4 regions of the Rhizobium binxianense genome follow, and region 2 is predicted to be linked to each of the others. Evidence: riboswitches for the same ligand, from Rfam matches in the RefSeq annotation. Region 2 holds a riboswitch; each other region holds the start of a gene.
The links. Region 2 has a riboswitch for cobalamin ahead of PO860_RS16475 (CbtB domain-containing protein). Riboswitches for the same ligand answer to the same signal wherever they lie in the genome.
Positions count from the first base shown of each region.

Region 1: it holds a riboswitch for cobalamin, as region 2 does, so the genes downstream of both, nrdH (glutaredoxin-like protein NrdH) here and PO860_RS16475 (CbtB domain-containing protein) in region 2, are expected to answer to the same signal.
Region 3: it holds a riboswitch for cobalamin, as region 2 does, so the genes downstream of both, bluB (5,6-dimethylbenzimidazole synthase) here and PO860_RS16475 (CbtB domain-containing protein) in region 2, are expected to answer to the same signal.
Region 4: it holds a riboswitch for cobalamin, as region 2 does, so the genes downstream of both, cobU (bifunctional adenosylcobinamide kinase/adenosylcobinamide-phosphate guanylyltransferase) here and PO860_RS16475 (CbtB domain-containing protein) in region 2, are expected to answer to the same signal.

Region 1 covers NZ_CP118713.1:3,686,347-3,693,917, forward strand. Annotated here, with positions in the region: gene nrdE (class 1b ribonucleoside-diphosphate reductase subunit alpha) at 1-1,482, opposite strand, end outside; gene nrdI (class Ib ribonucleoside-diphosphate reductase assembly flavoprotein NrdI) at 1,461-1,865, opposite strand; gene nrdH (glutaredoxin-like protein NrdH) at 1,877-2,098, opposite strand; cobalamin riboswitch at 2,380-2,602, opposite strand; gene PO860_RS18075 (heavy metal translocating P-type ATPase) at 2,819-5,080, opposite strand; gene PO860_RS18080 (MerR family transcriptional regulator) at 5,152-5,574, shown strand; gene PO860_RS18085 (TIGR03862 family flavoprotein) at 5,643-6,851, shown strand; gene PO860_RS18090 (helix-turn-helix domain-containing protein) at 6,967-7,571, shown strand, end outside.
Region 2 covers NZ_CP118713.1:3,334,266-3,341,836, forward strand. Annotated here, with positions in the region: gene PO860_RS16455 (ATP-binding protein) at 1-1,725, opposite strand, end outside; gene PO860_RS16460 (sulfite oxidase-like oxidoreductase) at 1,883-2,545, shown strand; gene PO860_RS16465 (hypothetical protein) at 2,530-3,162, opposite strand; gene PO860_RS16470 (CbtA family protein) at 3,212-3,961, opposite strand; gene PO860_RS16475 (CbtB domain-containing protein) at 4,078-4,287, opposite strand; cobalamin riboswitch at 4,317-4,437, opposite strand; gene PO860_RS16480 (histidine phosphatase family protein) at 4,520-5,074, shown strand; gene PO860_RS16485 (putative bifunctional diguanylate cyclase/phosphodiesterase) at 5,551-7,122, shown strand; gene PO860_RS16490 (inorganic phosphate transporter) at 7,218-7,571, opposite strand, start outside.
Region 3 covers NZ_CP118713.1:2,056,474-2,064,044, reverse strand. Annotated here, with positions in the region: gene PO860_RS10280 (NAD+ synthase) at 1-888, shown strand, start outside; gene PO860_RS10275 (TolB family protein) at 933-1,760, shown strand; gene PO860_RS10270 (3-deoxy-7-phosphoheptulonate synthase) at 1,757-2,818, opposite strand; gene PO860_RS10265 (MFS transporter) at 3,491-4,894, opposite strand; cobalamin riboswitch at 5,344-5,530, shown strand; gene bluB (5,6-dimethylbenzimidazole synthase) at 5,573-6,262, shown strand; gene PO860_RS10255 (DUF2865 domain-containing protein) at 6,293-7,384, opposite strand; gene PO860_RS10250 (demethoxyubiquinone hydroxylase family protein) at 7,559-7,571, opposite strand, start outside.
Region 4 covers NZ_CP118713.1:2,197,943-2,205,513, forward strand. Annotated here, with positions in the region: gene cobN (cobaltochelatase subunit CobN) at 1-1,032, opposite strand, end outside; gene cobW (cobalamin biosynthesis protein CobW) at 1,036-2,091, opposite strand; gene cobU (bifunctional adenosylcobinamide kinase/adenosylcobinamide-phosphate guanylyltransferase) at 2,096-2,620, opposite strand; partial or broken gene PO860_RS22330 (tRNA lysidine(34) synthetase TilS) at 2,662-2,817, shown strand; cobalamin riboswitch at 2,969-3,361, opposite strand; gene PO860_RS10980 (chloride channel protein) at 3,614-5,404, shown strand; gene PO860_RS10985 (adenylate/guanylate cyclase domain-containing protein) at 5,469-6,557, opposite strand; gene PO860_RS10990 (SDR family oxidoreductase) at 6,961-7,571, opposite strand, start outside.

The sequences.
Region 1 (7,571 bases), 350 kb from region 2:
CAGGTTCATCTGACCGAGGCCGATCGCATGGCTCTCGTCATTGCCCTTCTCGATCGAGGGAACCGAGGAGATGTGGCTCATGTCGGAAACGGCCGTCAAAGCCCGGATCGAAGTCTCGATCGTCTTGCCGAAATCGGCGGAATCCATCGCCGCGGCGATGTTCAGCGAGCCGAGATTGCAGGAAATGTCCTTGCCGAGATATTTGTAGGAGAGGTCGTCGTTGTATTCGCTCGCCTCGCTGACCTGCAGGATTTCCGAGCAGAGATTGCTCATCGAGATGCGCCCGGCGATCGGGTTCGCCCGATTCACCGTGTCCTCGAACATGATGTAAGGGTAGCCGCTCTCGAACTGGATTTCGGCGATCACCTGGAAGAATTCGCGCGCCTTGATCTTCTTCTTCGAGATGCGGGCGTCCGCGACCATCTCGCGATACTTTTCCGTCACCGAAATCTCGGTGAAAGGCACGCCATAGACGCGTTCCACGTCATAAGGTGAGAACAGGTACATGTCCTCATTATTCCTAGCGAGCTCGAAGGTGATGTCCGGCACGACGACGCCGAGCGACAGCGTCTTGATGCGGATCTTCTCGTCGGCATTTTCGCGCTTGGTATCGAGGAAGCGCATGATGTCGGGGTGGTGGGCGTTGAGATAGACGGCACCCGCCCCCTGGCGCGCGCCGAGCTGGTTGGCATAGGAGAAACTGTCTTCAAGCAGCTTCATCACCGGGATGATGCCCGACGACTGGTTTTCGATCTGCTTGATCGGCGCGCCCGCCTCACGGATGTTGGTCAGCGACAGCGCCACGCCGCCGCCGCGCTTCGACAATTGCAGCGCCGAATTGATCGATCGGCCGATCGATTCCATATTGTCTTCGACCCGCAGCAGAAAGCAGGAGACCAGTTCGCCACGCTGCTTCTTGCCGGCATTGAGGAAGGTCGGCGTCGCCGGCTGGAAACGGCCGGAAATGATCTCGTCCACTAGGTCGCGGGCAAGTGCCTCGTCGCCGCGCGCCAAGGCCAGCGCCACCATGCAGATGCGGTCCTCATATCGCTCGAGATAGCGCTTTCCGTCGAAGGTCTTCAGCGTGTAGCTGGTGTAATATTTGAAAGCGCCGAGGAAGGTCGGGAAACGGAATTTCCTGGCATAGGCCTCGTCGAACAGATCGCGGACGAAATTGAAGGAATACTGGTCGAGAACCTCCTGCTCGTAATAGCCCTCGGTCACGAGGTAATCGAGCTTTTCCCTGAGATTGTGGAAAAACACCGTGTTCTGGTTCACATGCTGCAGGAAATATTGCTTGGCTGCCAAACGATCCTTGTCGAGCTGGATCCGCCCCTCATCGTCATAGAGGTTCAGCATCGCGTTCAGCGCGTGGTAGTCGACCGCATCAGCCGCTTTCAAAGGGCGTTCGCCGGCGGGATGAGCAAAAGTGTTATGCGGTTTTGCGCCCGCATCCCGCGTCAGAGTTGTTCCCGTGTCCAAAACCGTTCCATTCCGTGTTTGACGTTGGCGAGGTCGTCTTCGGTGCCCAGCAGCTCGAACCTGTAGAGGTAAGGTACCTGGCATTTCCGCGAGATCACGTCGCCGGCGAGCCCGTATGTCTCGCCGAAATTGCTGTTGCCCGCGGCAATCACGCCGCGGATGTGTCCTCGGTTTTCCGCATCGTTCAAGAAACGGATCACCTGCTTGGGAACGGCCCCCTTGCCGCCGTCGCCGCTATAGGTCGGCACGATCAGCACGAAGGGTTCGCGGATATGGAACGCGTCTGCGCCGCTTGAGGGAATGCGCGCCGCGCGCAGTCCGAGCTTGGCGACGAACCGATGGGTATTCTCGGACCGGCTGGAATAATAGACGATCAGCCCCATCGCTTTTCCGATCAGGAAAGTGCGCTGATCATGTCGGGACGGAAGCCCGCCCAATGCTGCTCGCCGGCGATGACGACCGGAGCCTGCATGTAGCCAAGGCTGCGGACGCGATCGAGCGCTTCGGCATCCTGCGAGATATCGACGATGTCATAGTCGACGCCCAGCCGGTCGAGGGCGCGGTAGGTGGCGGTGCATTGGACGCAGGCAGGCTTGCTGTAGACGGTAATGGTCATGATATTCCTCGTGACGACGCGATTGGGACGCAGGACATCGATCGGAAATCTCTTGATATCCGTCGAAAAACACTCTGATGTTTTGCAGCTATGCGGCTTGTTCAGCCGCCGGGCGTGATCCGCCCTCTTGGTGCGGGTGGCGGCCTGGACTGAGATACTGACATGACTTCACCCCGAAGTGGCTCAATGCGAAGGTTTCGGGGGCGAAGGTTCGGGCCTGCGAAACGCGATGCGGAGACATCCCCGCAGCCATGCAACGCGACCATCCGGACACCCCGCCCGTGGACGTTTTGTTCGAGGCAGGTCTCCTGGCTCACGGGTCAAAGCACCCTGCCCCAGCCTTCCCGGAGCATCATGCTCCAGTGACCTGAAATCGGACAGTTGCTCACCGCTTACAGTTGCGGGGGCAGCTCCGGCATTGCCGCGCCATGATGGCGAAGCGCACCGACCCGTCTTAGCCGCCGATCCTCACGAATCGACGGAACCTCGAACACTAGATATAGTACCTCAATCCAAATTCGCGTCAACGGATGGTTTTTGCCTTGCGTTACGACAGGTTTGAAATTGCTGCATTCCTGTGAAAAACAGGGATAACCAAAGCTTAAAGAAAGCGGGCTGTGGAGAAAGCCTTGATGAGAGCCGGCTATGGCCGGCGCCAAGATTTCGATTCGAGATCACGCCCGAATCGTCGATGGGACATCCCGCCGGTGACCCGCGATGTTATATCTTTATCCGAAGCAGCCTGAGCGCATTGATCGTCACCAGCACGGTGGCGCCGGTATCGGCGAGGATCGCCGGCCAGAGTCCGGTGATACCGGCGATCGTCGTCACCAGGAACACCGCCTTCAGCCCGAGCGCGATGGTGATATTCTGCAGGATGTTGCGCATCGTGCGTTTGGACAGTTCGATCATCCGCGCCACGTCGCCGACGCGTCCGTGCAGCACTGCGGCATCCGCCGTCTCCAGCGCCACATCGGTGCCGCCGCCCATGGCGATGCCGATATCGGCAGCCGCCAGCGCCGGCGCGTCGTTGATGCCGTCGCCGACCTTGGCGACGACAAAGCCCTCGCGCTTCAATTCGCCGACGACCCGCTGCTTGTCCTCCGGCATCATCTCGCCGCGCCAGTCGATGCCGAGCATGACGGCGACGGCCGCCGCCGTCCGCTTGTTGTCGCCCGTCAGCATCATCGCCTTGACGCCGGCCGATTTGAGCGTGGAAAGCCCCGCCTGCGCATCCTCGCGCGGCTCGTCGCGCATGGCGATCAGGCCGGCCGTGGCACCGTTGACGAGCAGCACCGATACGCTCTTGCCCTCGTCGTTCAACGTCGTGATGCGTGCATCCTGTTCGACGCTGAGCACCCCGCGCTCGCGGCCGGCCGGCGGTGACAACAGGTCCAGCGTCTCGCCGCCGACCTTGCCGCTGACACCCTTGCCCGGCAGCGCTTCCAGCTCGAAGGCCGGCGGCACGGGAACGCCGTCGGCCTTGGCACGGTTGAGGATCGCCAACGCCAAGGGATGGCTGGAACCCTGCTCCAGCACCGCCGCCCGTGACAGCAGCTGCGCCTCGCTCAGGCCAAAGGAAATGATGTCAGTCACCTGAGGCTTGCCTTCCGTCAGCGTGCCGGTCTTGTCGAAGGCGACCATCGTCACCTTGCCGAGCGTTTCCAGCACCGCTCCGCCCTTCATCAGCAGCCCGCGCTGGGCACCTGCCGAAAGCGACGCGGCGATCGCCGCCGGCGTCGAAATGACAAGCGCGCAGGGGCAGCCGATCAAAAGGATGGCAAGGCCCTTATAGACCCATTCATTCCAGAAGCCGCCGAGCAACAGCGGCGGAGCGACCGCAACGAGTGCGGCGACCACCACCACGCCGGGCGTGTAATAGCGCGAGAAGCGATCGATGAAACGTTCCGTCGGCGCCTTGGATTCCTGCGCCTCCTCCACCAGCTTGACGACACGGGCAATGGTATTATCGGCAGCGGCCGCCGTGACGCGAACCCTGAGTACCGCATCGCCATTCACCGTGCCGGCAAAAACGACGGCATCGACACCCTTGCGCACCGGCGTGCTTTCGCCGGTCACCGGCGCCTCGTCGATCGCGCTCTCGCCCGAGACGATGATGCCGTCCGCCGAGATCCGGTCGCCCGGACGCACCATGATGATGGCGCCGACGGCGAGGCTTTCCGCCGGCACGTCGCGCGTCTGGCCATTGTCTTCGAGCAATGCGTTCTTCGGCACCAGGGCCGTCAGCGACTGGATGCTTTCGCGCGCCTTGCCCGCCGCCACGCCCTCCAGCAGCTCGCCGACGAGGAACAGGAACACGACGGTTGCCGCTTCCTCGCCGGCATTGATGATGACGGCGCCGACGGCGGCGATCGTCATCAGCATCTCGATTGAAAACGGCGTTCCCGAGAAGGCAGCCATGACCGCGCGCCGCGCGATCGGCACCAGGCCGACCAGCATGGCGATGATGAAGGCGTAGGAGGCGATCGCAGGCACCAGATGGCCGATGGCATAGGCGGCAATCAGCGCCGCACCTGAAAGGATGGTCAGTCTGCCCTTCTTGCTCTGCCACCAGGGACCGGCCATCAGCGCATGGTCGTGCCCATGCAGACCTTCGATTTCCTTCCCGCCGCGGGCATGGCCATGATCATGGCCCGCATGATCGTGATTATGACCTTCGTGATCGTGATGGTCATGGCCCGCGTGATCGCCGTGGTCGTGATGATCGTGCGCGCCACGGTCATGCGCGGGTGCTGCGTTTCCGGCAAAGGGCGAGACCGAATAACCGAGCCCCGTCACCTTCTTCTCGATCGCCTTGAGGTCGCTGCTGCCGTCATGCCGGACGGTCATCGTGCCTGCCATCACCGAGACGGAAACATCGGCGACACCGGCAACGCGTCTGACCGCGGTATCGATCTTGGTCGCACAGGAGGCGCAATCCATGCCGCCGACCCGGTATCGTGTCTCGCTCGTCTCAACCATCATCCGCTTCCTTGTCAAACAGAAGCATCCCTCCTACATCCTCTAGCGACTAGAGGTGCAAGAGAGAAATCATGAAAAAGATCACGATCGGTGAAGCTGCGCGCCGGAGCGGCGTCAAGGTGCCGACGGTGCGTTACTATGAAAGCATCGGCCTGCTCGCGGCCCCGAGCCGCAGCGAAGGCAACCAGCGCTCCTTCGAGCCCACCGATATCAACCGCCTCGCCTTCATCCGCCATGCCCGTGAACTCGGCTTCGAGATCGAGGCGATCCGCACGCTGCTCACCCTGCAGGACGATCCGCACCAATCCTGCGCCTCGGCCGACGCCATCGCCAAGGCCCGCCTCATCGAGGTCGAGCAGCGCATCCGCAGCCTGATGGCGCTGAAGGCCGAGCTCGAAACCATGGTGGAAGGCTGCGGCCACGGCCGCGTCGACCAATGCCGCGTCATCGAGGTGCTCGCCGATCACGGCCAGTGCACGCATCCGCACCACTGATCCCTGCCCTTGCAGGCAATCCCAGCCCGCGCCAAAACTGCATGCAGACAGAATCGGGCGAGATATCAATGAACCAGAAGCAGATTGCCATCATTGGCGGCGGCCCGGCGGGCCTTGCGGCCGCCGAACTGCTCTCGCTCTCCGGTCATGCGGTGACGGTCTACGACGCCATGCCGACCCTCGCCCGCAAATTCCTGCTGGCCGGCAAGTCGGGTCTCAATATCACCCATTCCGAGGATTATGCCCGCTTCACCACACGCTTCGGCACCTCCGCCGCCCCTCTGCGCCCCGCGCTCGATGCCTTTACCCCTGACGATATCAGGGATTGGGCCACGGGCCTCGGGACCGAGACCTTCGTCGGCTCGTCCGGCCGGGTCTTTCCGACGGTGATGAAGGCGTCTCCCTTGCTGCGCGCCTGGCTCAGGCGATTGGAGGCGCAGGGCGCCACGCTGCGCACTCGCCATCGCTGGATCGGTTTTGCCGACGAGGGTTACACTTTCGAAACGCCCGAAGGGCGCAGCATCGTCTATTGCGACGCAGCCCTGCTGGCGCTCGGCGGCGCAAGCTGGCCGCGCCTCGGCTCCGATGCAAGCTGGCTGCCCTGGCTCTCGGAGAGGGGCGTGGAGATCGATGCCTTCCAGCCCGCCAATTGCGGCTTCGTCGTCGACTGGAGTCAAAACTTCAGCGATCGTTTCGCCGGCGAGCCGGTGAAGTCGGTCACCGCCACATCGGAAACCGGCACCTTTCCCGGCGAATTCGTCATCACTGCAAGCGGCATCGAGGGCAGCCTGGTCTATGCCCATGCGGCGAGCCTCCGCGACCAACTGCTGAACCGTGGCTGCGCTGTCCTGACGCTCGACCTCGCCCCGGGCCGAACGATCGAAAGGCTGACCCACGACCTCAAGCGGCAGGACGCCAAATCGAGCTTTTCAAACCGCCTGCGCAAGGGAGCCGGCCTCGACGGCGTCAAGGCGGCGTTGCTGCGCGAACACGCTCCCGAGCGCGACCGGACCGATCCGGAACGTCTTGCCGGCATGATCAAGGCCCTGCCGGTGCCGGTGATCGAAACCCGGCCGATCGCCGAGGCGATCTCGTCGGCGGGTGGCATCCGCTGGAGCGGCGTCAACGAAGACTACATGTTGAAGGCACTGCCGGGCACTTTCGCCGCCGGCGAGATGCTCGACTGGGAAGCGCCGACAGGCGGCTATCTCCTCACCGCCTGCCTGGCGACCGGCCGGGCGGCCGCGCGCGGCATCGAGGCCTGGTTGCGGCGCTAGGTTCGGTGGTCGCAGCGCTTGGACAAGCTTGCTGCTCAATCGGCCGCCAGCGCCGGCCGATTGCCAACCAGCCGCTTTTCCATCAGACTATGCTGACGTTCGGTGGGAGGAGCCGATGCACGAACACTCAGCACACGCCGAGCACGTCTACACGTCTGCCCAGCGCGATTCCGCCGCAGCCAGTTCCCCGGTTGTTGCCTCATGGCGGCGATGCATGACCATGCATCAGCTCGCCCCCGAGGACGCACGGGCGCCGTTGCGCCTTACCGACCAGGAATTCCAGAGCGCGCGCGAGCAGTCCGAGCAGCTGATCGCCAGCGCGACGGAAGAGCTCGACCGTCTCTTTACGACAGTGGGCAAAGCCGGCTGCTGCCTGCTTCTAACCGACAAGAACGGCATTGCCCTGGAGCGCCGTGGGGCTGCCGGCGACGACAAGGAATTCCGCGAACTCGGCCTCTGGACCGGCTCGGTCTGGACCGAGGCGAGCATCGGCACCAATGGCATCGGCACCGCCCTTGCCGACGAGCGCGCCGTCGCCATCTTCCGCGATCAGCATTTCTTCTGCACAAATACCAGCCTCAGCTGCACGACGGCGCCGATCCGCGATCATTGTGGCCGGCTGGCCGCGGCTCTCGATATTTCCACCTGCCGCGACGACGTCAACGAGATGACGCTGGCGATCCTGACGCAGACCGTGCGGGATGCGGCGATGCGCATTGA
Region 2 (7,571 bases):
ATCCTTGATAATGTTGTAGGAGATCGAAAGCCCGAGACCGAGTCCCTTGCCGACGCCCTTCGTCGTGAAGAAGGGATCGAAGATGCGCTCGGCGATCGCCGCCGGCACGCCCGGCCCGTGATCGCGTATCGTCAGCATCACCTTGCCGGCCTCCTCGAAGGCGCAAACTTCGATGCGCCTGTCATCCAGCCCTTCCACCGCATCGGCCGCATTCGAGATCACATTCACCAGCACCTGCTGCAGACGCACCGAACCGGCGCGCACAACCGGCGGACACGGCCCGAGATCGAGCCGGAGTTCGGCATCCGCCGCTTTCAGCCGCCAAGCGATGATCTCGAGCGTGTCATGCATCGCCTCGTCGAGAGAAACCGACCCGAGCTTCTCGTTCGGTTTGCGGGCGAAGTTGCGCAGGTGCCGGCTGATCGCGGCCATGCGGTCGATGAGCCCGCCGATACGCTTAATATTGTCCCGCGCCTCCTCCGTCCGGCCGCGATCGATGAGAACGGAGGCGCTGTCGGTATAGGTCTTGGCGGCGGCGAGCGGCTGGTTGAACTCGTGCGAAAGCGCAGCCGACATCTGCCCGAGGCCGGCGAGCTTCCCGGCCTGGATCAGATCGGCCTGTGTCTGGCGGAGCTGCTGCTCGGTCAGTCGCCGCTCGGCGATCTCTTCTTCGATGCGGCTGTTGACGCGGGCAAGATCGGCCGTGCGTTCCTCGACGCGCCGCTCCAGCTCGTTGCGGGCGTCGGCCTGCATCTGCATGCGCTCGGCAAGCCGCGCCCGCCGCTGGCGAATGACCGCGACCGCGAGCCCGGCAATGCAGAGGACGAGAAAGACCGCCGCAAGCGCGGTGCGCGCCTGGGCACGGATGGAACTCGTCTCCATCAGCACGTTCACCGTCCAGTCCTCGGCCGGCATGTAATGCGAGAGCACCAGATATTCGCTCGAGCCGCGCTCGCCGGCCAGCGTCATCAGCTCATGCGGCTCGAGGCGCTGGCGCGTCACCGGTAGCGCCGTCAGCCTGGCATTGGCATAGCGTCGCGACGCTTCCGTGCGCGCGATGCGATCGGCCGTCAGCGGCAGGATGGCGCCATAGAGCCATTCCGGGCTGCCGGACATGAAGATGATGCCCTCCGGATCGGAGACGAAGATCTTGTATTCGCCGCCGCCCCAGGACGATTCGATCATGTCGATATCGACCTTGAAGACGATGACGCCGCGAATAGCCGCATCGATCCGGATCGGCGCGGCAAAATAATAGCCGCGCTTCAGCGAGGTGGTGCCGAGCGCGTAGAACCGCGCCTGCCGGCCTTCGATCGCGTCCTGGAAATAGGGCCGGTAGCTGAAATTCTGTCCGACGAAGCTTGCCGGTCCATCGTAATTGCTCGCCGCGATCGTCTCTCCATCAGGCTTGACCACATAGATGTCGGAGGATTTCAGCAGCCCGTTGATCTCCTTGAGATAGAGATTGGCGGCATCGCGCAGCGCCGTATCCTCGGGCGCGCTCACCAATTCCTTGATGTCCTCGTGATCGGCGATCAGCGCCGGCAGCGCTTCGTAGCGGTTGAGATGCCCGCTGAGCGCCGAGACCGCAAGGCGCAGCGCCGTTCCCGCCTGCGCCGAGGCTTCCGCCATATAGGCGCGCGTCGCGATCGCGCTTCCATAGGTGAAGAAGGCGAAGGTGATCAGCGGCACCACGAGCAACGCCGCTATCGCGCGATATCGCAAAGACAGATCCCGCTCCTCCCCTTTCTGCCTCCACTCCCCAGCGAGGCCCGACAGTGCCGAGTTTAATGAGACGGACGGGGATTTCCAAGGGCCTGCCGAAACTTGACACTTAACGAACGCGGATATCCTATTGCTGCACCGCAAGGAGGCCCCGCCCATGAGCGACGATCAGACACCCGCCGACAGCAAGCTCACCACATCCAAGCGTCGCTGGGCCGCCGAAGGCAAGTTCCTGACCGGCCGCATCAGCCGACCCGAAACCGAGCGCCTGCCGCCCGGCCAACACCTCGTCAAGAACTGGCCGGTGCTCGATCTCGGCCAGCAGCCTGTTGTCTCTACGGATACTTGGCGGCTCGAGGTGCGCGGCCTCGTCGAAACGCCGCTCACCCTCACCTGGGCCGCCTTCCACGCGATCGAGCAGAGCACTAAGGTCAGCGATATCCACTGCGTCACCACATGGTCGCGCTACGACAACAAATGGAAGGGCGTCTCGACGCGCGATCTGCTCGATCTCGCCATGCCCAAGCCGGAAGCCGGTTACGTCATGCTGACCAGTTATGACGGCTATACCACCAACCTGCCGCTCGCCGATTTCGCCGCCGAGGACGCGATCCTTGCCACCGCCTGGGAAGGCTTGCCGCTGACGGCGGATCACGGCGGCCCGATGCGCCTGGTCGTGCCGCATCTCTATTTCTGGAAAAGCGCCAAATGGCTGCGCCGCATCGAGCTTATGCCGGACGACGAGGCCGGTTTCTGGGAAAAGAACGGCTACCACATCTACGGCGATCCGTGGCGCGAGCAGCGCTATTCCGACGATTGAGCCTCCGGCCGCAGCAAGCGGCGAAGCGCATAAAAACCAACGCCGAACAATGCGGCAAGCCCCGTCAACGATGCCATACTGGCTGGATGAAGCGGTACCTTGCTCCAGTGCGGCTTGACGACATCGGCGGTGTTGAAGGCCTCGCCGCTGAACCGGCAGGTGACGAGCGCAAGGCCGCGCCGCACCATGTCGGCGTCGACCGCGGAAATGATTTCACCCGCCGCAGCGCTCTCCCGCGGCATCTCACGCATCGAAAACAAGACGGCCTTGGTCGCTGCGAGATAGGCATGGGCGCATTCGTTGAACGGGCTTTCCTCGTCCGTCACGCTGCCCGGCATCCGGCCCCATAGACAATAGGAATACTGGATTTCGGCATAGTTCAGCACGCGGCGGAACCGCTCGTTGGTATCGACCGCTTGCGACGCAAGGTCAATGATCCCACTGCGATAGTCTGAAATCACCGCCATCTCGCCATGGGAAATCTCGGGGATATCCAGCCCGGCATGGCTGCCGCCGCCGCTGCGGCTATGGGCAAAGGCGTTTCCGGCAACCACGCAAGAAAAGGCGACGCCGACAAACGCCGTCGACAGGAGCGGTATGGTTCGGCTGCTTTTCATGTTTGCCCGAAAAGTTCAGGGCGCCGGTATGCGGCGCCCCTCGATGCATTCAGTGAAACGCCGTTGCCGGCCGACCTCGTTGCGGCCCGCCTTTCACGGCAAGCTGCTTTTCCGCCAGCACTCCGAAGGCGAGGCCCAAGGTTGCCCAGAGGATCACGTGCATGCCGAGCGAGGTCGTGCGGAACCGCCAGAGGACCATCGCCGAGAAATTCTCCGGCACCTCGTTGATCGGCGGCAGCAGATAGAGCACGAGGCCGATGAAGACGAGATAGGCGATGCCGGCGATGATCGCGCCGTTCCAGAGACCGAAACGTTCGGCAAGACGGCGCGACAGCGCCACTGTGGCAACCAGCGCGGCAAGCGAAACGACGATCATCAGGAAGAACATTTCGGTCCTGACGCCGATCGTGTCGGGATTGCCGACCGCCGGCGGATTGGCCGGATACTTGATCCCGGGAACAAGAACGATCGCCACGAAGGCGGCAAGGGCGATGACCGCCGAAGTGCCGCGCGCCGAAAGGCTGCTGAAGCGCCCGTGCACGAAAGCGAAGGCAAGCGCAAAAAGCCCGCCGACGGCGACGCTGTAGGCCATGACGCCGGTAAAAAGGCCGAGACCGGCCTGCGTGGCGCGGCTGACGATTTCAGGTTCGGCAGCTTCGCCGGCCGCCTGCGCAGTCGCCGCCTCGAAGGCGATGGCCGCATCGACCAGCGGCTCGCCGAAGGTATGGGCGAAGGCAAAGACGAGAATACCGGCAATCAGGCCCGCGAGCATGCCGCGAAGCAGAAGGTTTCCAACCATGTCAGGAACTCCCCTAAAGCATGTCGCGCAAAACTGTGTGAGCGGTTTCGCGAGAACGACATGCGCAAAACAAGACCTAAGGCGCGAGAAGCGAATCTGAAAGATCGCGACGCGCTTTAGTGGCAGGGAAAGCCGAGGAGATGACGACCGTCATGCACGAATTCGTGCACATACATGCCATTGAACAGCGCCATTGCGCCTTCCTCGGTGCCGACGAAATAGAGGACGATGAGCATCAGCAGGCCGCCGAAGATCGCCCAGGGCAGGATCTCTCCTAAGGGGATCGGCGCCGGTACTGCTGCGGGCGCGAAAGTGGTGTCAGACATGTATTCCTCCGGGAATGACGCGTTCAGTCGAAAGAGTGCTTACGCAGGTGGGTCTGACTTCCAACGCGAAGAGCTTTCGACACGCTGGTCACAGTGGCGCGACCGTGCCGGATTTCCACCGGCTTCCAAACCCGCAACAGCACGGTTATATCTGCACGCCGAAGAGACTGTCAACGAAACTTCACAAGCCGGCAAAGACGCTGGAGCCGCATTCCGGGAGATCAGAACGATGGTGAATACGCGCCTCACCTGGATCTGCCACGGCGCGACGATGGCAAGCCGCAAAGCCCTGTTCCCGCTCGACGAACCGCTGGAAGACAAGGCGGAGGAAGAAGCGGCCAGCATGGCTGCCCCTCCCCGCGCCGACCGTATCGCCACGAGCCCCGCCTTACGCGCGCGCCAGACCGCGGAAGCGCTTCGCCTTGACGCTCGGATAGATCAGGCGCTTCGCGACTGCGACCATGGCCGCTGGGCCGGCAGGTCGATCACCACGGTCGAGGCAGACGAGCCGGCGAACCTCCTGGCCTGGATGAGCGATCCGGAAGCTGCCCCGCATGGCGGCGAGAGCCTTGTTGATCTGCGCAGGCGGGTCGCCAGCTGGATGGACAATGAATCCAGCCTCGGCGGCCATGTGATCGCCGTCAGCCACGCGGCCGTCATTCGGGCAGCGGTGGCGCATGTGCTTCAGGCGCCACTCCCTTCCTTCTGGCTGAGCGACGTCGAGCCACTCGCCGTCATTCACATGACCACTGATGGACGGCGCTGGTCTCTACGCTTTCCGCATTAGAGCCCGAGGCCGCTGTAACACCTTGAATCGCTGCATAAACTTATCCAGCCTTACACAAGCAAATCGCGTCATCTCTATTGAACCCGGTTTGGCGGGGACTACTTCCTTATCCCAAGGAGATGGAAGAATGACATATGATTGGAGTGGGGAGCGCACGCGACGCTTGCGTTTGATGCGTTTTGCCACAGTCACAGTTCTGGTCGGTCTCATCGTCAGCGTCCCGCTGCTGATCGTCACCGCCTGAAGCACGAAAGGGCGAGCGGTGCCATGGCACGCTCGCCTTCGTTCTTTTCACACGCCAGTCTGCAATCACGACGAAGACCGCGCTCAGCGTTTCTCGGTCTCGCAAAAGCACCCCTCTGGTCCCTCGACGGTACAGCAACAGGCTGCCGCCTCCGATAATTCGCCTTCTGGTTTCAACGAACATTTCAGACTTTTGTGCTACTTCCGCGAAGGTTGGAGATGGAGAAGGCGTGGTGCCGGTATTTTTCCAGAGCAGGGCCGGAAGGCAATGTGTGTCGATCGTCGGGTTCGGGATCACTCTCTGGCTCCTCGGCACGCTGCTGCAGCTTGACGACAGCCTTGCCTTCTTCATGACCGGTTTCGGCGAATACGGCGCCGACAAGCTCGTTCTGGCGCTGGGCATCGCCGGTGCCATGAGCTTCATCTATTCGGTGCTGCGCATCGCCGACCTGCGCAAGGAAACGGAACAGCGCGCCGCCGCTCAGGCAAAGGCCGATTGGACCGCAACCCACGACCACCTGACCAAACTGCCGAACCGCTACGCCTTCGAGCGCAAGATTCTTTCCCGGCCGATCAAGACCGACGAGGCCGAGATCGAGGAGTGGGGCCGCAACGTCACCCTCTTCTCCGTCGACCTCGACGGCTTCAAGAAAGTTAACGATCTCGTCGGCCACAAGGGCGGCGACGTCCTGTTGATCGAGGTTGCCAGACGCATCTGCGCGCTCGGCAATGCCGACTGCGTCTATCGCTTCGGCGGTGACGAATTCGTCATCGTCGCGTTCGCCCTTACGGCGCAACGCGAGGAGCGTTTTGCCAAGCTTTTGATCCAGGCCATTACCCGGCCGATCCATATCGATGGCTTTGCCGTCGAAGTCGGCGCCAGCGTCGGCTACGACCGCTGGGTCGAGGGAGCCGAACCCCTTGAAGATGCCGCCCATCGTGCCGACCTTGCCATGTACGAGGCGAAATCACGCGGACCCAACCATTATTTCGTCTTCGAACCGTCGATGCAGGACAAGGTAACGGAACGCGCCGCGCTGGAAACCAGGCTGCGTGCTGCAATTTCCAGCAAGGCGATCAAACCCTTCTATCAGCCGCTGATCGACCTGAAGTCCGGCCAGCTCTGTGGCTTCGAGGCCTTGGCGCGCTGGATCGGCGATGATGGTGTCAACATCCCGCCGCCTGTCTTCATTGATATCGCCGAGGAGACGGGCATGATCACCGCATTGTTCGAGGATCTTCTCGCCCAGGCCTGCAGCGACGCACTCACCTGGCCGGAGCATGTGACCTTGTCCTTCAACGTCTCGCCGGTGCAGATGGAAGACAGGCTCCTGACTTCCCGCATCCTCAAGGTTCTCTCGGCAAGCCGGCTGCCGCCGCAGCGCCTGGAAGTGGAGATCACCGAAAATGCGCTGATCCAGGATCCCGCCATCGCCGTCGTCGTTCTCGACGAACTGCACGCGGCCGGCATCCAGATCGCCCTCGACGATTTCGGCACCGGCTATTCGAGCCTCGCCCAACTCGCCCGCTATCGTTTCGACAAGATCAAGATCGACAAGAGCTTCATCGCCACCTATCGCGACGACGAACGCCAGGAAAAGATCGTCCGCGCCATGCTCGGCCTCGGCAGGAGCCTCAACATCAAAACAACAGCGGAAGGCGTTGAGGAGCATAGCCAGCTCGCCTTCCTGCTGCAGCTTGGCTGCGATATCGGCCAGGGCTATCTCTTCGGCAAGGCGATGCCCGCCGCCGAGGCGGGCATCTTCATCAGCGATCGCAATACCAGTCTGGCCTCCACGGCCTGACGGAGCACTCTACGCTTTGTTTTGACGCGAATCCCGGCAAAACCGCTTAGCGCTTTGCCTGGGAAAACCGCTTTGCACTCTTCCTGGAATTTGCTCTAAAACACCTGCCGCAGGATCACGAACAGCACGAAGGCGATCGCGATCGAGGCCGGCAGCGTCAGCACCCAGGCCATCAGCATGTTGCGCACGGTCGACCATTGCAGGCCGGAACCGTTCGCCGCCATGGTGCCGGCGACGCCGGACGACAGAACATGCGTGGTCGAGACCGGCAGGCCGAGATGATCGGCCGAGGCAATGGTGACCATCGCCACCACTTCGGCTGCCGCGCCCTGGCCGTAGGTCAGATGCGTCTTGCCGATCTTTTCGCCGACCGTGACGACGATCCGCTTCCAGCCCACCATCGTACCGAGGCCGAGCGCGATCGCGACCGCCACCTTCACCCAGAGCGG
Region 3 (7,571 bases), 1.3 Mb from region 2:
ATGGCGCATATCCCTGAAGGCGAGGAGGCCGATTACCGCGCCTGCCTGCTCGGCTTTCGCGACTACGTCAACAAGAACGGCTTCAAAACAGTCGTGCTCGGCCTTTCCGGCGGCATCGACTCGGCGATCTGCGCGGCCATCGCCGTCGACGCGCTAGGCGAGGAGCGGGTGCGCACCGTCATGCTGCCCTACCGCTATACGTCCGAGGATTCGCTGAAGGACGCGGCCGATTGCGCCAAAGCGCTCGGCTGCCGGTACGACATCGTGCCGATCGAAGAGCCGGTGACGGGATTCAGCGGTGCGCTCGCCAGCCTTTTCGAGGGCACGGACAGCGGCATCACCGAGGAGAACCTGCAGAGCCGTGCCCGCGGCGTCATCCTGATGGCGATCTCCAACAAGTTCGGCTCGATGGTGGTGACGACGGGCAACAAGTCGGAGATGTCGGTCGGCTACGCCACACTCTACGGCGACATGAACGGTGGCTTCAATCCGATCAAGGACCTCTACAAGATGCAGGTCTATGCGCTGTCGCGCTGGCGCAATGAGAATGTGCCGCCGGGTGCGCTCGGTCCCTCCGGCGAGGTGATCCCGCGGAACATCATCGACAAGGCGCCGTCGGCCGAACTGCGTCCCGACCAGAAGGATCAGGATTCGCTGCCGCCCTATCCCGTTCTCGACGATATCCTCGAATGCCTGGTGGAAAAGGAGATGGCGGTCGAAGAGATCGTCGCGCGCGGCCATGACGTGGCGACCGTTCACCGCGTCGAGCACCTGCTCTATCTCGCCGAATACAAGCGCCGGCAATCGGCGCCGGGCGTGAAGATCACCAAGAAGAATTTCGGGCGCGACCGGCGCTATCCGATCACCAACCGGTTCCGGGATCGCTAGCGCAATCGGGATCGCTGACGGCGTGGAGATTTTTGGGAGGAAACATGCGCAGCTCGGTCGAGATCTATAATGTCAGGACGGGCAGGGCGCGCGAAGTCTGGCAGACGGACAGGCTGGTTGAAGCGCCGAACTTTTCGCCTGATGGTTCCTATCTGCTGCTGAACGGCGACGGGCTGCTCTACCGGCTGCCGCTCGATGGCGGCGAGGTCACCAAGGTCGATACCGGCTTTGCCGTCAACTGCAACAATGATCACGGCATTTCGCCCGATGGCACTCAGATTGTCATCTCCGACAAGACCGAATTCGGCAAGTCGGCGATCTACGTCCTGCCGATCGAAGGCGGTACGCCGCGGCTCGTCACGCAAAACCTGCCATCCTACTGGCATGGCTGGTCGCCGGATGGCCGCCAGCTTGCCTATTGTGGCATCCGCGACGACCTTTTCGACATCTTTACGATCTCTGTCGACGGCGGCGCCGAGACGCGGCTGACGCATGGCGAGGGCCGTAATGACGGACCGGATTATTCCGCCGACGGGCAATGGATCTATTTCAATTCCAGCCGCACCGGTTTGATGCAGATCTGGCGCATTCACCCCGACGGCACCGGGCTGGAGCAGGTCACCTCGGACAATCAGGGCAACTGGTTCGCCCATCCGTCGCCCAAAAACGACAAGGTGCTGATCCTGTCCTACGACCCCTCGATCTTCGATCATCCCCGCGATCTCGACGTGCGGCTGCGGCTGATGGACATGGACGGCGGCAATCTGAAGACGCTGTTCGAGCTGTTCGGCGGGCAGGGCACCATCAACGTGCCCTGCTGGTCTCCTGATGGCGAAGAATTCGCCTATGTGCGCTATTTCCCGACCGCCTAAACGCGAATCCGGCGCCGCTCGCGGGCGGATTGTGCCAGGTCTTCCAGCACCGCGACCGACATATCCCAGTTGATGCAGCCATCGGTGATCGACTGGCCGTAGACCAACGGCTTGCCGGGAAGGAGATCCTGGCGGCCGGCAACAAGGTTGCTTTCGATCATCATGCCCTTGATGTCGCGGTTTCCGGCGGCGATCTGCGCGGCGACGGATTTGACGACGCGCGGCTGGTTCATCGGGTCCTTGCCGCTGTTGGCATGGCTGGCATCGACGAGAATGCGCGGGGCGACGCCGAGCTTGACGGCTTCGGTGGTCACCGCTTCGACATCGGCCGCCTCATAGTTCGGCTGTTTGCCGCCGCGCAGGATGATGTGGCAGTCCTCATTGCCCTTCGTCGAGGCGATCGCCGCCTGTCCGTCCTTGGTGACGGCGGGGAAGTGATGCGGCTGCGATGCGGCCAGGATCGCATCGAGTGCGACGCGGGCGCTCCCGTCGGTGCCGTTCTTGAAGCCGATCGGGCAGGAGAGGCCGGAGGCGAGCTGCCGATGGATCTGGCTTTCGGTCGTGCGAGCGCCGATCGCGCCCCAGCTGACGAGGTCGGCAATGTATTGCGGCGTGATCGTGTCGAGGAATTCCACGCCGGCCGGAAGGCTCATGGCATTGATGTCGAGCAGCAGGCGCCTGGCAATCCTCAAGCCTTCCTCGATGCGATAGCTGCCGTCGAGATGCGGGTCGTTTATCAGGCCCTTCCAGCCGACGGTGGTGCGAGGCTTTTCGAAGTAGACGCGCATGACGATTTCGAGGTCGTCGGAAAAGCGATGTCGTTGCTCCTGGAGCCGCGCGGCATATTCCCGGGCGGCAACGGGGTCGTGGATGGAGCAGGGGCCGATGACGACGACCAGGCGATCGCCTTCGCCCTGGAGAATTTTATGGATCGCATCGCGATTGCTGGTCACGGTTTCGGTGACAACAGCGTCGCGGTGGATTTCCGCGAGGATATCGGCGGGTTTGGTGAGGGGCGTGATCTCGAGAATTCGCAGATCGTCAATGGTATCGGACACGGTATGGCTCCTGTTTGGTCATACCGGGTGGAACAAAAAAGCCGCCAGGTAGACTAGCGGCTGTTCGGGTTGTCGTCGCGTCGACTTCAGTTACGCATAGACCCGCATCCGCTGGAAGCAGCGGTACCAATAAAATCGCGAGGCGTAGATCGAAGTGGTCGACATCAGGCGTATGTAGCGTCGCAACCGCATGATGTCACGCAGAATTTGCGGCCTGAAAATCCGGCTCCTGCGGGACGACCAATCGTTACCGCAGGAGGCAAAAAGCATATCGCCCAAAAGCGCGCTGCTTCTGGGCGATATGAACGCAGAAGCTGAGATCAGAGAGCCTCGACGTTCAGGCCGACGGTGATGGCGCCGATCGGCCTTCCCTTGTCATCCGATATTGTGACGCTTGCCTGCGACTGCAGCGTCTAGGTCGATTCGTCCTTTTCGATCTCATCGACGAAGACCATGTCCTTGCCGGCGCCGAAGGATCTTGGGAACTTGCTCGCCTCCTCCGTCAACAGTGCGTTGCGAGCCCTTTCGGCGTCGAACGAGGCGCTCTGCTCGGCAGCGGCCCGGGAAAGGCCTAGTCGCCTTTCTGCAAGGCGCTGAAATCATAAAGTAGAATGGGATGCCGGAGCACACGCGTGTTATTTCGCTATCACGCCCACTGGAGATCTGCCTCGATCAGCTGTTTTCCGCGATCGCCTCTTCGGGCTCGGCCTGCCGGTGTTTGCGGCGGCGCGTCGTCAGTTCTGCGCCGGCATCGCGCGGCAGGCGCAGGAAGGTGATGCAGGCCAGCGCCGAAATTGCCGAGACGCTGAAGAAGGCGATGTGGAAATCCAAAACCAGCAGCCTGCCGCCATGGAAGCTGCTGGAAATTTCGAGGATGCCGCCGGCAATCGCCACACCCATCGCCATGGAGATGCGCTGGGCAACGGCATTGATCGCGGTCGCCTGGCTGCTGTCGGCATTGTCGATATCGCCGAAGGCCATGGCGTTGACGCCCGAGAAAGCCATGGAGCGGAACAGGCCGCCGATCAGCAGGCAGGCCATGATCAGGAACAGCGGCGTTTCGGCGGTGAACAGGCCGTTGATGCCGAGGAAGATCGCCGCCAGCAAGGTGGTGATCGATATGACGGTCCGGAAGCCGAAGGCATTGAAGGTGTGCGAGGCGGCGAATTTCGATCCCATCGAGCCGAGCGCGCTGACGAAGGTGACCGAACCCGATTGCAGCGGCGTCAGGCCGAAGCCGAGCTGCAGCATCAGCGGCATCAAAAACGGCAGAGCGCCGAGCCCCATGCGGAAGTTCGAAGCGCCGAGGATCGCCGCCCGGAACAGGGGATAGCGGAACATTTTCGGATCGAGAAGCGGATAGGGCGCGCGGCGGGCATGCAGGAGATAGAGGAGGCCGGCAAGAACGCCGATCGCCACCGTGACGTAGCCGTAGACGACGGGCACGGCCGGCAGGCTGATGACCGACAGGCCGAAGACGACGCCGGAAAAGCCGATGCCGCAGAGGAAGAAGCCGGGAAAATCCATCGGCCGCGGACTGCGCGGCTCGACCGCCGGCAGGAAGCGCGTGACGAGGATGATGCCGAGCACGCCGATCGGGACGTTGATCCAGAAGATCCAGTGCCAGGTGAGATAGGTGGTGAGGAAACCGCCGATCGGCGGCCCCATGATCGGGCCGATCAGCGCCGGAATGGTGAGCCAGGCCATGGCATCGACGAGCTCGTGGCGCGGTGTTCCCCGGACCAAAAGCAGGCGGCTGACCGGCGTCATCATCGAGCCGCCGGCGCCCTGGATCAGCCGCGAGACGACGAAGGCCGCGATCGAATGGGAAAAGGCGCAGGCAATCGAGCCGATCATGAAGACGAAGATCGCCAGGCGGAAGACATTGCGTGCGCCGAAACGATCGGACATCCAGCCGCTGATCGGAATGAAGATCGCCAGCGCCACGAGATAGCTGGTGACGGCCAGCTTCAGCGCGATCGGCGAGGTGCCGATATCGGCCGCGATAGCCGGCAGGCTGGTGGCGATCACGGTCGAATCCATCTGTTCCATGAACAGGGCGACCGCGAGGATCATGGGCGTGAGGCGGGGCACGGGCAACCGGGATGCTGTGAGGGACTATATCGTCCATACGCCTTCGGTGGCGATAGGGCCATAGAAACTATCGATGAAGGGGTTTGCCGAGCCGCTTCAAACCGACGCGGGGCGGGCGGTGCGTTGGAGACAGACGCTTCAAGGGCAAGCAACAAAACCAGGCAGCCGCACGGTCATCTTAGCCGGGTGCACCAACGCCCAAGAGAGCCTCATCCTGAGGTGCGCAGGCCAAAGGCCGGAGCCTCGAAGGGCGAGGCGGGTGCACCGGCGTGGACGCGAAATAGTGAACGACGAAAGAAGCGGCGCTGCGGCGTGTCCTTCGAGGCCCCTACGGGGCACCTCAGGATGAGGAATCGCGGCGGATGCCGCGCCGTCCTCTCGACCGCGTGCCGGCGCCGCCTGCTCGCGGCTTGCCGCCACCGCACTTTCCTGAAATACATGCGCTGTCAGGTGCCCGCCGATGAGGCGGGAGAATCGGGAATCCGGTGCAAGACCGGAACGTGCCCAACGCTGTAAGGCCGACGCTTGCCGCATCACTACGCCACTGGCTTTTGCCGGGAAGGCTGCGGCAGACGGATGACGCCAAGTCAGAAGACCGGCCTGGCAAGATAGACCCAACCCGCGCGGACGGCGGGCGGTTGCGTTGTTGGGGATTTGACGATGCGACCCTTTGATGAGGATGCCCTTTTGGCGGCGTCCGGTTTTTCGCTGGCCGAACGCGAGGCCGTTTATCACGCGATCATGACGCGGCGTGACGTGCGCAGTCAGTTCCTGCCCGATCCCTTGCCCGACCATGTCGTGGAGCGGCTGCTGACGGCTGCTCATCATGCGCCCTCTGTCGGCTTCATGCAGCCGTGGAATTTCATTCTGGTGAAAAGTCCAACCGTGCGAGCGCGCATCCAGCATGCTTTTTCGAAGGCCAACGAGGAAGCGGCTTTGATGTTTGAGGGCGAGCGGCGGCAGGTCTACCGTTCCCTCAAGCTCGAAGGCATCGTCGAGGCGCCGCTCGGCATATGCGTAACCTGCGATCCCACCCGCAGCGGCAGCGTGGTGCTGGGGCGCACGCACAATCCCAGGATGGATAGCTATTCCACAGTCTGCGCCATACAGAATCTCTGGCTTGCGGCCCGCGCCGAAGGGATCGGTATCGGATGGGTCAGTATCTTTCGCGAGGGTGACCTGAAGAGCATTCTCGGCATACCCGAGCATGTCGAGGTGGTCGCCTGGCTCTGCGCCGGTTTCGTCGACAAGCTCTACGACGAGCCGGAACTCTCCGTCAAAGGCTGGCGGCAGCGACTGCCGCTCGAGGAGCTCGTGTTTCACGACGGTTGGGGACGGCGAGAGCGCTGAACAGCGTCGCCTCGAACCCGGCTCGGCCAATCACTGCTGTTGTGGCTGCGGGCCCGGCGTTGCCGGATTGGCGAGGTCGATCGAGCCCTGATCGCCGGCGAGGAATTGCGGGCCGACCTGGCGGACCTTGTTCTGTGCGGGATCGTAAGGACGGTCGGGAACGGATGGCTGCGGCACGGCAGCGGTGGCAGCCTTCGCCGGCGGATTGGTTCGGATTGATGTGATCGAGCCCTGTTGCGGCGGTTCGCTCAAGGCTTGCTTGCCGCGCATCTCGTCGTAATAGGCGGTGAGATTGCAGGCGCAGGAGGACTTTTCGCCAGGCGTGCGGTTCTTATAGGCAAAAGCGTTCTTCATGGCGCTGTAGGGCGTGCCGGTTGCGACCGAGATCATGTTCGAGGCTTCGGTGCTCGTCACGTCACGATAGAACAGTTCCGTCTCGATCCCCGGGCACATCTTGGCGCAGGTCTCAGCGTCGCGGCCGAAATCGACCGAAGTGGCGTTCGAGCTGATCGGGAAGAAGCCGCCGTCGCAGCTGCGCACGCACATGGTGCTGACCGGCGAGAGCATCTCGGCCCGCGGCAGGCCGTAACGCGGATCGATCTCTTCACCGCCGCCGAGCGGAATGAAGGTATCGTTGCGCATCGCCTGCTCCTCGATGCTCGGGGCAGGGTCGGCGGCGTTGCGGTCGCTCGGCGCATAGAAGTTTTCGATGTTGCAGCCATTGCTGTCGAGAGCGGCAATCAGTTCGCGGCGCTCGCCATCATCGCCCTTCTGGCCGGCCAGCTCGTTGCGGCGGTCCTGGAGATAACCGATATTGTCGATCATGCGGGCTTCGGCCTGCGACAGCTCGGCGCAATAATCGTCATTCTCGCCGCCGATCACGACCATGCTGCCCGAGGTGCAGCCATTGCTGCGCAGCTCGTTGCGGACCTTGCGCAGCTCGAGGTTCTGCTCGGCCATGGCACTGGCATATTGGCGCGCTTCCGGGCCGTTGCTATTGCCGATCGATCGCGGCAGGTCGGCTAGGCGGCCGCGCAGATCCTCGCAGACGGCATTCGTCTGCGCGGCGGCAGGCGTCGCGAAGGCAAGGAGGAGAGCAAGAGACAGGTTTCGGCGTTTCACGGCGTCGTCCGGGGTGAGCAAAAAGTCGATCGGTCGATTGCGGCCTCGATCGCCGCGCGTTGTCTCTTAAGGTGTTTCTCTTAATAAGCTTGGAGAAAATCCTAGCGCATTTTCGCGAGCTTATCCAGCAGATGCGGGCAATCTTCCGTAAGGGGAGGTCGGGACAGCTTTGCGCTAGATCTGCCTG
Region 4 (7,571 bases), 1.1 Mb from region 2:
AGCCCGCGCCAGCACTCGGCCGTCAACCTCGGGCAGCGCAACGTTCATGCCGAGATCACGCGCCGAAAGGCCCTGAGAGGAAGCGGCCCAGGCATCCCTCGACGAGGCCGAGAGGATCGCCTGCAGCACGATCGCCCCATTCGCCTCCAGCACCGTCGGCTGCCGGTCCGCACCCGGCGCGGAGACCGCAAAGCCGGTGGTATTGATGACCACATCGGGCTTCAGCGCCGAAAACACGCTTTCGAGAATGCCTTTGGAAATCGGATCCTTGAGGCTATAGGCAAAGACCGGCAGTGGCCGAAGGCCGAGTGCGGCCAGCGCCTCGACCAGTGCCTCGATCGGCCCGGTCTCGCCGCTTTGAACGAGGGCGCGGTAGAAGCTGATGGCGACTGTCGGGGGTTCAAATCCCTCCTCCGCGACCATCGCCACACCCGAAGACACCTCCGCAGCAACAACCGGCAGCCATTCCTCAACCCCGATCAGCCCTCGCCCCGGCCACCAGATCCCCGCCTTCATCAAAGGCACCGCCGGTGCCGGCTTCTCGGCACCCGACAACATCGCCCCGGCATAATCGAGAAAAGCCCGCGCATTGGCATCGCCGCCCTCGATCAGATAGGCCCAGAGCGCATTGAGATCGTCGAGATCAACATTGGAAAAAGAAACCAGTCCCGCATCCGGCTTGGCATCGCCCGGCAGCACTGCAATCAGCGCCCCGCTGCGAGCCGCGACCGCATGCAACGCCTCCAGCGCATAGTGGAAATAGCTCGCTCCGCCCAGCGCCCGCACGATGATCAGCTTCGCATGCCGCGCCGTCCGCTCGACATAGGTATCGACCGACATCGGATGCTTCAGGCTCATCAGGCTGGCAAGCCTCAGCGCATATCCGCTCGCCCCGCCGGCATGAGCCGCGGCGATTGCCGCAAGCTCGGTGTCGGCGGCCGAGAGGAACAGGACATCGCCCGGCGACTGGCCGAGGTCGATGGCCTCGTCGCCGTCACTGATCGTCCCCTGCTGGGCCAGAAGCAGATGCATTCTCTATCCTCGGACCAGCGCTTCGATCGCCTTGCGCACCGCGTCCTGATCCATCTCGTGGAGGCCGATGACGACGAGACGCGTGTTGCGCGCTTCACCCGGTGCCCAGGCGCGGTCGAAATATTGGTCGATGCGCGCACCCACGGCCTGCAGCTGCAGGCGCATGGGCTTGCCGGAAACCTCGATGAAGCCCTTGAGGCGCAGCACATCATGCTCAGCGATGATGCCCTTCAGCTTCTCGACGAAACCTGATGTATCCGCAATCGCACCAAGCTCGACGACGAAACTGTCGAATTCGTCGTGACCGTGCGGCTCGCCGTCCTCATGCTCCAGCTCGTGATGGGACTTGCGGTTGGCGATATCGTCTTCCGCGCCGATGCCGAGGCCGAGCAGCACGCTTGCCGGCACCTCGCCATTCCTGGCTTCGATCATCACGGGCTTGCGGGCAATGCGCGAGGCGACCTCGCTCTTCACGCGGCCAAGGCCGGCGACGTCGATCAGGTCGGTCTTGTTGAGAACGATGAGATCGGCGCAGGTGAGCTGATCCTCGAACAGCTCCTCGATCGGGCTTTCGTGATCGAGCGATTCATCCTCGGCGCGGCGCGCATCGACGGCATCATGGTCGTCGGCAAAACGCCCGGCGGCCACGGCCGCACTGTCAACCACAGTGATGACGCCATCGACGGTCACCTGGGTGCGAATATCGGGCCAGTTGAAGGCAGCGACCAGCGGCTGCGGCAAGGCGAGGCCCGAGGTTTCGATGACGATATGGTCGGGCCGCTGTTGGCGCTCGAGCAGCTTCGTCATCGTCGGAATAAAATCGTCGGCGACGGTGCAGCAGATGCAGCCGTTGGTGAGCTCGATGATATCGTCCTCGCTACAATTCTCCGCACCGCAGCCTTTCAGCACGTCGCCGTCGACACCGAGATCGCCGAATTCGTTGATGATGAGCGCGATCTTTTTGCCGCCGGCATTGGTGAGCAGGTTGCGGATCATTGTCGTCTTGCCGGCGCCGAGGAAGCCGGTGATGACGGTTGCGGGAATCTTCTGCTGGTTCATGGACTTAACCCTTCATTTTCAGCGGCAGGCCTGCCGCGATGAAATAGACTTCAGCGGCCTTCGCCGCGATCGATTGGTGCAGCCGGCCTGCATGATCGCGAAAATCCCGCGCCATGCGATTGTCGGGCACGATGCCGAGGCCGACCTCGTTGGAAACGAAAACGAGCCGCGCTTTGGCGCCGGGCAGGAAATCGGCAAGGGCGGCAAATTCCGCCGCCATGTCGCGCTGCTCCATCATCAGATTGGTAACCCAGAGCGTCAGGCAGTCGATCAGCACGATGCGCCCTTCGCCGTCGATGGCGGCAAGCTTGCCGACCAGATCGAGCGGCTCCTCATGCGTCGCCCAGGACGGGCCGCGATCGACCTTGTGCTTGATGATGCGCGCCTGCATCTCCTCGTCCCAGGCGCGGCCGGTGGCGAGGTAGTGGCGATCGAGGCCGGTGGCGACGACAAGAGATTCGGCGAAGCGGGACTTGCCGGAGCGGGCGCCGCCGAGGATGAAGACGGTGTTGGATGGGACGCTTGTCATATGCAGACCGTCGCCAGAGGAAACGCGACGTTCCGCCACCCTCCCTCATTCCCTTCCTCGGGCTTTGCACGAGGGATCTCACAGGAATCCAGCCACGGCGCGTCCGCGCCGTGAATGACTCGGTTAAAGGGGAGTCCTCCGCGCCCAAGGACTTGGGCGCACTGGATTCCTGTGACGAGCACAGGAATGAGGGAGGAGAGGAATGTACCCACCAAACACGCCGCAACGGAAGGCGCCGACACCTGTAAGGTCCCGCCAAACCGCGCCGCACCAGGCCGCGCTGAATTCAATCGTTCAGCCAAGACAACCTCCGTGCTGGCAGCGGGCATAGCGCCCAGGGTTGGGCTTCTCGCCCGGCACGGGATGGCAGGTCTCCTGGCTCGCGGTTGTCGGCCGATCGGGGCGGACCGGAAACCGGTCGCCCTGATCCTGCCGGCGGATCTGCCTCGCCTTCCCGGCTGCATCGGTGAAAGAGTGGACGATTCGTAGATATAGAGGCGTCCGACCCCGGTTGATCACCATGCATGTCCAGTGGCTTTTCCGGCATATCGCCCATCCGTCCCGCCTGCACCATTGCAGGGGCCGGCCGGAAGCGCTCGATGCCGGATGGAAGACCCTGACCGCTCTACAGTCGCGGGGTCGGCTGTGATAAAGGCGCCCGGCTTGGGTCCGCCCCGTCACATTCCCTTTTCATCCGGAAGGGCGCTACACCGATCCGGAACCATCCGTTATATCAGGATGGTCAGGTGACCATCCGTTGAGGGATGGTTAGGCAAGCCCGGGAGTGAAGTCAACCGGCCTTGACGGCCGCCCGATCGCCGGTAAGGCGGCGCACTCATTCAAACATGACTTACTCCACCAGAAATATCGTCTTTTATCAGAGACTTACGTCATAAATATTTGACCCGAACGCCGGCTTTTCGCCGCAATTGCACTGCAAGCGGACTGCGCCACCGCCCTTGACCGAGCCTCTCCCCGCCTAGTTGTCTGGCCATGCTTATGAAATTGGATCGGCGCCGTCTGCGCGCGCTGCGTGTTTTCTTTGATCCGGGGCGGCTGCGTGCGCTGACCCGCCGCAGCGAGGTCGGCCTGTCGCTTGCGGGCGCTGTCGTCGGCATCGCCTCGGGGCTTGCCGTCACCGGCATGAGCTTCGTCTCCAATGAATTGCACCGGCTGGTCTTCGGCATCGCCGACGACGAAAGGCTGAGCTCGTCCGACATCGACGACAAGCTGCTGCTGCTCGCGGCCCCTGTCGTCGGCGGCATCCTGCTCGGGCTGTTGCTTTTCATCTTGGCGAAACGACGCAAGAAGCCGATGGTCGATCCAATCGAGGCCAATGCTCTGCATGGCGGCCGCCTGTCCTTGACCGACAGCATCATCGTTGCCGTGCAGAACCTGATCTCCAACGGCTTCGGCGCCTCCGTCGGGCTCGAGGCCGGCTATACCCAGCTTGCCGCCGGCATCGCCTCGAAATTCGGCCTGAAGCTGCAGCTTCGCCGCTCTGATCTGCGCGTGCTCGTCGGTTGCGGGGCGGCCGGCGCTATCGCCGCCGCCTTCAACGCGCCGCTGACCGGCGCCTTCTATGCCTTCGAGCTGATCATCGGCACCTATACGATCGTCTCGCTGACCCCCGTGGTTGTCTCGGCCCTTGTCTCCACTCTCATTGCAAGGCTGCTTGCCGACGGCGATTTCGCCATCGATATCGGCAGCTTCGGCACGGTCGTGCCGGCCGATTATATCCCGGCCCTGCTGCTCGGCGCCTTTTGCGCCGGTGTCGGCATCCTGATCATGCAGGGCGTCGCCTTCGTCGAGGAACTGGCGCGCAAGAGTGCGATCGCTCCGCCCTTCCGCCCGGCGCTTGGCGGCATCGTCGTCGGACTGCTGGCGATGATCTCTCCGCAGGTGCTTTCGGCCGGCCACGGCGCGCTGCATCTCAACCTCTCCCGCGATGTGGCGATCCCGACGCTGATCGGCCTCTTCCTCTTGAAATCCTTTGCCTCGGCGATCTCGATCGGCTCCGGCTTCAGAGGCGGCCTGTTCTTCGCCTCGCTGTTCATGGGTGCCCTGCTCGGCAAGCTCTTTGCCTATTGCGGCCCCTATTTCGCCGATGCGACGCTGACGCCTGTTATCTATGCCGTGGTCGGCATGAGTTCGCTCGCCGTCGCCGTCATCGGCGGGCCGCTGACGATGACCTTCCTGGCGCTGGAAATCACCGGCGATTTCCCGATTACCGCACTGGTGCTTGCCGCCGTCATCACCTCGTCGCTCGTGGTGCGCTCGACCTTCGGCTACTCCTTCGCCACGTGGCGCTTCCACTTGCGCGGCGAGAGCATCCGCAGCGCCCACGACGTGGGCTGGATTCGCAACCTGACCGTCAACAAGCTGATGCGATCAGACGTCAAGACCGCCAAATCAGGCATCTCGCTGGAAGAATTCAAGCAGGCCTTCCCGATCGGCTCGACCCAACGCGTCATCCTTGTCGAGGAGAGCGACAAATATGCGGGCCTGCTGCTGGTGCCGGAGATCTACGCCAATCCGACCGACGCCCAGGACGAGGGCAAGTCGCTTGCCGACTTCATCCGCTACCGCAACGATTTCCTGCAGCCGCAGATGAATGCCAGGCAAGCGGCGGCGATCTTCGACAAGAGCGAAAGCGAAGCGCTCGCCGTCGTCAACAATCTGATCGAACGCAAGGTGATCGGCCAGCTCAGCGAAAGCTACACGCTGCGCCGCTACAGCGAAGAACTCGACCGCCGCCGCCGCGAAGTGTCAGGCGAGATCTGAGCCGCTCCGACCGACAGCGCCCCACGTCTTTTCAGACGCTCAAAGGACGCTGCTGCACTTTGAATTATTCAGCGGCGTCGGCGAGCCTGAAGACATCAGCCCGCTTCGAAACCCCGCGCAGCTCGAACGATCCGAGATATTGGCAAGGCGCGGCGCAGGTCGTCGCGAAGCTCTCCGACATCAACAGGGGTTGATCCAGCGTGCCGCAGAGCTTTTCGAGCCGTGAGGCCTCGTTGACCGCCCTGCCGATCACCGTGAAATCGAGCCTGCCATGGGCGCCGACATTTCCGTAGAAAACCTCGCCGAGATGCAGAACGACGTCGACGCCGATATCGGGGCCGCCATTGCCCGTCCGCTCGCGATTGAGCGCCTCGTTTGCCTTCAGCAGGTTCCTCGCCGAAGCGAGTGCCGCCACGCAGGCCCGTTGCGGATCGTCCGCATCGGTCGGAAAGATCGCCAGCACGCTGTCGCCCATGAACTTCAGGATCTCGCCGGAATTTTCCTCGACATGCCGGTCGATCAGTTCGAAATGTTCGTTCAGAAAGCCGACGATCTCTTCGGGCTGATAGGCTTCGGTCAGGGCGGTGAAATTCCTGAGGTCCGCAAGCAGGATCGCGGCATTGATGGAGCCGCCCGTTCCCCGCTGGGTTTCGCCGGCGAGAATGCGCGCACTCGTCCTGGCGCCGGTATAGACGGCGAGGATATCGGTCGCGGTCTTCGATGCCGCCACGCGGTAGGCCGCAAGCCCCAGCGCCGGGAAGAGCGCTTCGACAACCCCAAGTTGTTGATCGGAAAATCCGCCCGGCGCGTCGCTGGTCAGCGAAAAACCAAATCCGCGCAACGCAACCTCCTTCGGGAATTCGAAAAGGCTGATGACGTGATCCGTGCCTCCGGCGAGCGCGAATTCGTGAAGCTCGCTGTAGGCGAGGCCCTCGCCTCTCTCCAAGCTCCACCGCCCTCTTCTTTCGCCACGGTTCAAAAGATAGAATATCGGCGTCTCCTCGAAGATGCGCTCCCCCGCAATGCCGTGTTCGGCATTTTCGATGGTCGTGACGCCGCCCCTGATGAAATTGGCCGAGATGCCGCGATACATGGGATGGATGGACGGCATTCGGATGCTCGCCCGCCAGATCGGAAATCCCTCGGCGATCAGCCGGTCGCACAGCCCGGCGACGAGATCGCCAATATGCTCGCTGGTGATTCCCTGCTCTATAAGCCAGTGAATATGATCGTTAATTTTCAAAACCTCCGCATCGGGCCAAGAGCCGCAGAAGCCGTTTTCACGATCGAGGCCAGGCACCGGGAACCGCAAGACAGGGGCTGAAAGAGCCATGTCGCGCATGCCATTCATTAGCCTGCTTCGCGTCGCGATACCACTCCCGGGCGAATGAGAGATGCGGAATTCGAGAGCGACAAACGCCGGTGTCACGGATGACAAATTGCCTCAGTCTCCCCGGCGATTGGCGAAACCTGCTGCAGTTTGCCTCTTGGGAGGCGATAAAAGGGATCTCGCCTCGCCACGCGGCGATGTCCTTCGGCATGGGATCCCCAGCCGCTCACATCCTGACCGTCATGCCGCCATCGACGGTCAGCACGTGGCCGTTGACGAAGGAGGCGGCGCCGCTTGCCAGAAACAACGCCGCGCCGGCGATCTCGTCCGGGCGTCCCCAGCGTTGGACCGGGATGCGCTGGCGTACGAAGGGCATCAATTCCTCATTCTGCGCCATCGCCGCATTCGTCTCGGTGGCGAACCAGCCGGGCGCAATTGCGTTGCTGGTGATCCCGTACGGGCCGAATTCGACCGCCATGCCACGCATCAGGCCGGTCAGTCCCTGCTTGGCGGCAGGATAGACGCAGTCGCCGGGCATGACGACATGGCCGCTGATCGAGGTCACCGCGATCAGGCGGCCGTGATTGCGTCGCTTCATCAGCACGGCAGCGTCGCGCGAAAGCGTCATCGCCGCCGCCAGGTCGGTGCGCAGCAGCTCGATGATCGCATCATCGTCGAATTCGGCCAGCGGCCGCCGGTCGCGGGCGCCGACATTGTTGATCAGGATATCGAGACGACCATGGATCTTGTCGATATCGGCCATCACAGCACGCTGTGCCTCCCGGTCGGCTACGTCGAACGCAGCCGCCTCAGCCGTCCCGCCCGCGGCACGGATGG